2 regions of the Tsukamurella sp. II2bb genome follow, and region 2 is predicted to be linked to the other one. Evidence: riboswitches for the same ligand, from Rfam matches in the RefSeq annotation. Region 2 holds a riboswitch; the other holds the start of a gene.
The links. Region 2 has a riboswitch for cyclic di-AMP ahead of AC21LY_RS12685 (transglycosylase family protein). Riboswitches for the same ligand answer to the same signal wherever they lie in the genome.

Region 1: it holds a riboswitch for cyclic di-AMP, as region 2 does, so the genes downstream of both, AC21LY_RS09715 (C40 family peptidase) here and AC21LY_RS12685 (transglycosylase family protein) in region 2, are expected to answer to the same signal.

Annotation. Positions count from the first base shown of each region.
Region 1 is NZ_JBYPZI010000003.1:251,648-255,205, reverse strand. It holds gene AC21LY_RS09720 (C40 family peptidase) at 1-522, opposite strand, end outside; gene AC21LY_RS09715 (C40 family peptidase) at 584-1,309, opposite strand; cyclic di-AMP (ydaO/yuaA leader) riboswitch at 1,324-1,473, opposite strand; gene AC21LY_RS09710 (hypothetical protein) at 1,605-1,874, opposite strand; gene AC21LY_RS09705 (DEDD exonuclease domain-containing protein) at 1,993-3,558, shown strand, end outside.
Region 2 is NZ_JBYPZI010000005.1:60,720-64,277, forward strand. It holds gene AC21LY_RS12675 (MogA/MoaB family molybdenum cofactor biosynthesis protein) at 1-399, shown strand, start outside; gene AC21LY_RS12680 (molybdenum cofactor biosynthesis protein MoaE) at 392-817, shown strand; partial or broken gene AC21LY_RS12685 (transglycosylase family protein) at 1,093-1,581, opposite strand; cyclic di-AMP (ydaO/yuaA leader) riboswitch at 1,593-1,737, opposite strand; gene AC21LY_RS12690 (MoaD/ThiS family protein) at 1,906-2,145, opposite strand; gene moaA (GTP 3',8-cyclase MoaA) at 2,149-3,138, opposite strand; gene AC21LY_RS12700 (hypothetical protein) at 3,135-3,356, opposite strand; gene AC21LY_RS12705 (cold-shock protein) at 3,436-3,558, shown strand, end outside.

The DNA.
Region 1 (3,558 bases), on a different contig from region 2:
CTCGGCCGACTTCGCCGCCTCCGACGCGCGGGTGGCGGCGGACTCGGCGGCGGCCTTCGACTTCTTGTAGGCGTCGACCGTGGCCACGACGTCCCGGTTGATGAAGTCGAGGGTGGACATCTGGTCGAGCATCTGCTGCGGAGAATCGCTCACGAGCAGCGCGTACGTCCGGTTGGTGCGCGCGCCCTTGTAGTTGGCGACGATCACGGCGTCGATCTGGGGCTGCAGCGCCGCCTGCCGCGCCTGCACGGCGGCGATCTCACGCTTCGCCGCGACCAGGGTCGCGTCCGCGGCGCGTTTGGCCGCGGCGGCCTTGTCGGCCTCCTCCTGGGCGGCCTTGGCCGCCTCGTTCGTGCCGGAGGCCTGCTCCGAGAGCGCCTGGTACTGCTTCAGTGCGGCGTCGGCCGTATCGGGATCGGCGGTGGCGCTCCCGACCACGGTCAGGCCCGCGACGAGGACGAGCGCCGCCGACGCGGCGGCGCCGCGCGCGGCAGAAGAGCGGGGATGGAACGTCGATGACACGGCCGAGCGAGTCCTTCCGAAGCTGGAGCGCGATTGCGAGGGCAATCGTTGCCAGGTTACGTCAGTACCGACGAGCGGAGTACACGGACATCTCGTTGAGGGGGCTCACCTTGACGGGGATCCCGTAGTTCACCGAGTGCACGACCTTGCCGTTGCCGATGTACAGCGCGGCGTGGCTGCCGCCGTTGTAGATCACGATGTCGCCGGGCTGCAGGTCCGAGATCGGCACCGAACGCCCGCCGCCGAGCTGGCCCCAGCTGTCGCGGGGAACCGTGATTCCGGCCTGCTTCATGGACCAGTAGACCAGGCCCGAGCAGTCGAACGAGTTGGGGCCGGCGGAGCCGTACGAGTAGGGCAGGCCGGTGCGCGACAGTGCCGCCTGGACGACCTGGGCCTTGGCACCGCCGGGCTGCACACCGGCGACGGTGGTGATGCCGGGCTTGGGGGCGATGGACACGCCGCTGACCACATCGGGGCGCGCGGCGGTGTTGCGAGTGGCCACGGTCTGCGCGGGCTTCGCCGGCGCGCCGGGCTTCCCCTGCGCCGCAGGTGCCACGCCGGGCTTGACGGCGGCCGCCGGAGCGGGCTTGACGGCGGGCTTCGCGTTGGGCGCCGCGGGGACGGGCGCTCCGGGGGCCGGAACCGGCGCTGCGGGAGCCGGCGCGGGAGCTGCGAAGGCGGCCGTGGGGGCCGCGAACGTACCGATGGTCACGGCACCCGCTGCCAGTGCACCGCGGGCGGCGGTGGCGCCCCGGCTGGGCTGCGGCTGAAGTCGGTGTTTCGCCACGAAGCGATTCTCCTAAGTTTCTTCCCGACCGCCGACCGAGTTAGCTGACGGGTTCGGGCGAGGAAGATGCCCTACCCCGGAGGCGTGAGCCTCCGGCGATTCACCCCGGATAACACGTGTGGGTCCCCGGCGAGGCCGTGCGGCCTCTTAGGCGGTGACCTCGGGAGACGGGGCGGTTTTCGCCCCGGGCACCTCCGCAAGGTCTCAGAAAGATTACGAAATGGAAACGCACCTGTCTAGCCGAACGCGCCGAATCCGCCGTGAAAGTTCCCCGGGGTTCCCCTGGGGGCGCCCGTCATCCGGCGCGTTTCACCTGGTCAGGAACGATTCGCAGGCGCGGCAGCATCCCCTCGCCCGCGAACGCCGCGATGGCCTCGCGCAGGCCCGGATCCGCCGTGATCGTTGAACTCTCAACCCGCTCCTCAGGGACCCGCGGCCGTGTCGGACCGGACGAGGGGACGGACGGCGCGGCGACGACCACCGGGCCGAGCAGCAGCCCCACGGAGCAGTCGCCGCACGCCCGGGGCCGGGCGGGGCAGACGGAGCAGTCGACATGCAGTGCCATGGTGTTTCCCTTCGTCATCGGTCTCGATCGGCTGCGACGCTAGCCGCACCGACTGACATGTTTCGCGCGCCCGTTCGGTCGGGCCGAACCTGTCGGTGGGGTGTTCTACGGTCACGGCATGCAGCTGAGCCTGGACGAGTGCGCGACGGATGTCGTCGATCCGCCGCTGCGGGAGGTGACCTTCGTCGTGGTCGATCTGGAGACCACCGGAGGCTCCCCCACGGGCGGCGATGCGATCACCGAGATCGGTGCGGTCAAGGTGCGCGGCGGCGAGGTGCTCGGCGAGTTCGCCACCCTGGTCGATCCGGGACGGGGGATCTCACCGCACATCACCCACCTCACCGGCATCACCACCGCGATGGTCACCGGCGCCCCGCGGATCGAGTCGGTCCTGCCGTCCTTCCTGGAGTTCGCGCACGGCGCGGTCCTGGTGGCGCACAACGCCCGGTTCGACCTCGGCTTCCTCAAGGCCGCCGCGGCCGCTACCGGCACGCCGTGGCCCAAGCCGGCGTCGCTGTGCACGGTCCAGCTGGCTCGGCGGGTACTCACGCGGGACGAGGCACCGTCGGTCAAGCTCAGCGAGCTCGCGCGGCTGTTCCGTACCGAGACCACGCCCAACCACCGCGCGCTCGACGATGCCCGCGCCACCGTCGAGGTACTGCACGGGCTGATCGGCCGGGTGGGCAACCAGGGCATCCACACCCTCGGGGAGCTGCGCGGGCACCTGCCCACCGTGACCCCGCAGCAGCGCGCCAAGCGCCACCTGGCGGACCCGCTCCCGGAACGGCCCGGCGTGTACCTCTTCCGGGGGCCGGGCAACGAGGTGCTCTACGTGGGCACGTCGGGGAACCTGCGCCGGCGCGTGCGCAGCTACTTCACCTCCGGGGAGACGCGGGGCCGGATCAAGGAGATGGTCGGCCTCGCGGAGCGGGTGGACCACGTGGAGTGCGCGCACGCGCTCGAGGCGGCGGCGCGGGAGCTGCGCCTCATCGCGGCACACACTCCCCCGTACAACCGCCGGTCGAAGTACCCGAAACGCGGCTGGTGGATCTGCCTGACCGCGGAGCCCTTCCCCCGGCTCGCCGTGCGCCGGGCCGCGCCGCCGGGCACGCCGTGCATCGGCCCGGTCCGTTCGCGGACCGACGCGGCGGATCTGGCGGAGCTCCTCGCGGAGACCTGTGGGCTCCGCACGTGCGCCACGCGGCTGCGGGCCGGGGCCGTGCACTCCTGCGCCCTCGGGCCCGACGGGGCGCGTCCCCTCGGCGGGTGCCTGGCCTCGACCGCCGCGCCCGAGCCGGCGGCGCTGTACCGGCCCCGGGCGGACCGGGCGACCGCGGCGCTGACCGGCGCCTCGTCGGAGGTCTTCGGCGCGCTGGAGGCGCGCCTGGCGGCGCTGGCGGAGCGGGAGTTCTTCGAATCGGCGGCGCGGCTGCGCGATCGTGCGGCCCGGCTGGTCGACGCGGTGGCCCGCTCGCACGCCCTGCTCGCCTTCGCCGGCGTGGCGGAGCTGTCGATCGCCCACCCGGACGGTAGCGGCGGCTGGGAGCTGTCGATCGTCCGGCACGGCCGGCTCGCGGCGGCCGGGGTCGCACCCCGCGGGGTGCCCCCGATGCCGGTCTTCGAGCGCCTGCGGGCCGGCGCGGAGGCGGTCTACGAGGCCGGCGGTGATCCCCTGGCCGCGCCG
Region 2 (3,558 bases):
ATCGCCGGCTGGCTCGGCGAACGCGGCTTCGACGTCTACGGCCCCGTCGTGGTGCCCGACGGCGAGGAGGTGGGCGCGGCTATCCGCTCCGCCGTCCGCCGCGGCGACGCCGTGGTGCTCACCACGGGTGGCACGGGCCTCACGCCGACGGACCGCACGCCCGAGGAGACCCGTGGGGCCCTCACCTTCGAGATCCCCGGCCTGGCCAACGCCATCCGGCAGGCCGGCCTGCCCGACGTACCGACCACCGTGCTCAGCCGCGGCCTCGCCGGCGTCGCAGGGACGTCGCTGGTGGTGAACCTGCCGGGCTCGTCCGGGGGCGTCCGGGACGGTCTGGCCGTGCTCGACGGGGTGCTGCACCACGCCCTGGACCAGATCCGCGGCGGCGACCATGGCTGACGTGGTCCTGGCCGTGGTCACGGAGGAGCCGATCGACCTGGCCACGCACGAGGCCGCGGTCGCGCGCGCCGAGGCGGGCGCCGTGGTGGGCTTCATCGGCGCCGTCCGCGATCACGACGGCGGACGGGGTGTGACCCGGCTCGAGTACTCGGCGCATCCCACCGCGGGGCGCGTCATCGCGGAGGTCGTCCAGGCCGAGGCGGACGCCGCGGAGGGCGTCCGGGCCGTCGCGGTCTCGCACCGCGTCGGTCCGTTGAAGATCGGCGACGCGGCGCTCGTGGTGGCGGTCTCGGCCGATCACCGTGCGGCGGCCTTCGCGACCTGCGCCCGCATCGTAGACGCGGTCAAGGAGGCGCTCCCGGTCTGGAAGCACCAGCTGTTCCTCGATGGCACCGACGAGTGGGTCGGCAGCGCGTAGCGCTCAGCCGGACCCGTCACGTCCCTGGAACCGGACCGGCCCCGTCGCATCCCCGGAAACGCCGAAGGGGCCGGCGGCGCGATGCCGTCGGCCCCTTCGGGACGCTCTGTGCTGCTCCGGGCTCAGTAGCCCTTGGCCGCTGCCTGCTGCAGCGCGGCGAGCACGGCGGGATCGACCTGCTTGCCGCCGCTCTGGGCCTGCGAGATGACCTGGTTGACGTACTGCGCGTTGACCGAGCCGCCCGGCTTCGCGACGGGCTTGGCGGCCGGCGCGGTGGCGGGCTTCGCCACCGGCTTGGTGGCGGGCTTGGCGACCGGCTTCGCGGCGGGCGCGGAAACCGGCTTCGTGACGGGCTTGGTGGCGGTACCGGTGTCCGTGGGGGAGACGGTGCGCGGAGTGGCCGCGCCGAGGCCACGGCCGCACGACGGCCACGCGCCCTTGCCCTGACCGGCGAGGACCTTCTCGGCGATCGCGATCTGCTGGGCGCGGCTGGCCTGGTTGGCGGTGGGCGCGAACTGCGTGCCGCCGTAGGAGGCCCACGTCGACGGGCTGAACTGCAGGCCGCCGTGGTAGCCGTTGCCGGTGTTGATCGACCAGTTTCCGCCGGACTCGCAGGCGGCAACCTGGTCCCACTGGGAATCGGGGGCGGCGTTGGCGGCGGGTGCGGCGAGCGCGAGACCCGCGCCACCGAGCATCGCGCCGGCGGCGGCGACCTTGGCGGCGCTCAGGCTGGTAGTGGACTGCTTGCGGTGACGACCGGTCATCGTGGTGAAGTCTTTCCTCTCTACGCGCGTGCGAAGTTAGCTGTCGGGTTCGAGCGAGAGGCTGCTCGGCCGGTGTCCCGGCTTGACCCCTAGGGCGTGTGCCCTGCGACCGTGCGGTCGCGGTGGTTCCTCCGCCTTCGTCCAGGTGTAGATCTTCGGTGCCCGTCCCGGATCGGCCACTGGACGAAGCTCTGCGCTGCGACCGATCGGGTGGCCACTGCTGCGGCCCCCAGCGACGGTAACAGACCCCGCCCCGTGGCCCAACCGTTACCGGACCGTGATTTTGCAGAATGTGATGGACATCACCAGCGTCGGCTAAGGATGTCAGCCGCCGGCGAAGGGCGGCAGGACGTCGAGCATCGACCCGGTCGCGGGGGCGTCGACGTCCCGCACCGCGACCTCGTCGAGCAGGAAACTGCACCGCGTGAGCACGGCGCCCAGCCCGGGGTGCCGGGCGGCCAGGAGGACGGCGACCTGCGCGACCGTGGCCCCGTCGGGCACGGCCACCGTCTCCTCGGGCACGCCCGCCGCCGCGCGGGCGGCGGCGAAGTACCGGATCAGCACCTCTCAGCCCCCGATCGCGCTCATCGGGCGCGCCGGCTGCAGGAAGGTCGGGTCGTCGATGCCGTGCCCGGCCTGCTTGCCGAGCATCGCGGCCACCCACGCGTCCGCGATCTCCCCGTCGCTCGCGCCGCCCCGGAGCAGCGGCTTGAGATCGGTCTCCTCCGCCGCGAACAGGCAGGTGCGGATCTGGCCGTCCGCGGTGAGGCGCACCCGATCGCAGTCGCCGCAGAAGGGTCGCGTCACGGAGGCGATGACGCCCACCGTCGCCGGGCCACCGTCGACCAGGAAGCGCTCGGCGGGCGCACTGCCGCGCGGCTCCCCGTCGGGCGTGAGGGTGAACTCGCGGCGCAGCTCGGCGAGGATCTGCTCCGCCGTGATCATGGTGCTCCGGTCCCAGGTGTGGTCGGCGTCGAGCGGCATGTGCTCGATGATCCGCAGCTCGTAGCCGGCGTCGAGGCACAGGCGCAGCAGCGGTCGCGCGTCGCCGAGCCGCCCAGGGCCGAGCACGGCGTTGACCTTGACCGGGGTCAGCCCGGCCTCCGCGGCGGCCCGCAGGCCGGCCAGGGCGTCGTCGAGGCGGTCGCGCCGGGTGACCTTCGCGTACTCCTGGCGGTCGACCGTGTCGAGGGAGACGTTCACCCGGTCCAGGCCGGCCCCGGCGAGTTTCGCCGCGTGCCGGGCCAGGGACAGCCCGTTCGTGGTCAGGGAGATCTCGGGCCGCGGTTCGAGAGTGGCGGCGTGCGCGATGATCCGGTCGAGGTCGGCCCGTAGTAGGGGCTCGCCGCCCGTGAATCGGATCTCGGTGATTCCGAGGTCCCGGACGCCGATCGCGATGAGCCGGTCGATCTCCGGCCCCGTCAGGACGTGCTCGTTCGCCAGCCAGGGCAGGCCCTCGGCGGGCATGCAGTACGTGCACCGCAGATTGCACCGGTCGGTGAGGGAGACCCGCAGGTCGCGGGCGACCCGCCCGTAGCGATCGACCAGCGGTTTCACGGCCGTTCCTCGCCGTCTCCGACGCGGCCGCCGGCGATCACCGCGACGATCCCCACCAGGAAGCCGACCGGCGCCAGCGGCGTCAACGCGTACACCCAGGTGGGGGCGGTGGCGCCGCCCGCGAGGAGCGGCGTGAGGAACAGGGCGCCGACCGCGATCAGCCCGATCGCGAAGAGTGCGATCGAGACGGAGACGGCGACGGAAACCAACTTGCCCACACGTCTAGACTAGCTTCAGTGCGTCCCGCAGTTCGCGGGGCGCGTTTTGTTGTTCTTGAGAGCAGAGCGGGTGACGAGAGTGCCTACCGGCAAGGTCAAGTGGTACGACGCGGATAAGGGTTTCGGCTTCCTCTCCCAGGAGGGCGGGGAGGACGTATACGTCCGCGCGTCGGCGCTGCCCGACGGTGCTGACGGCCTGCGG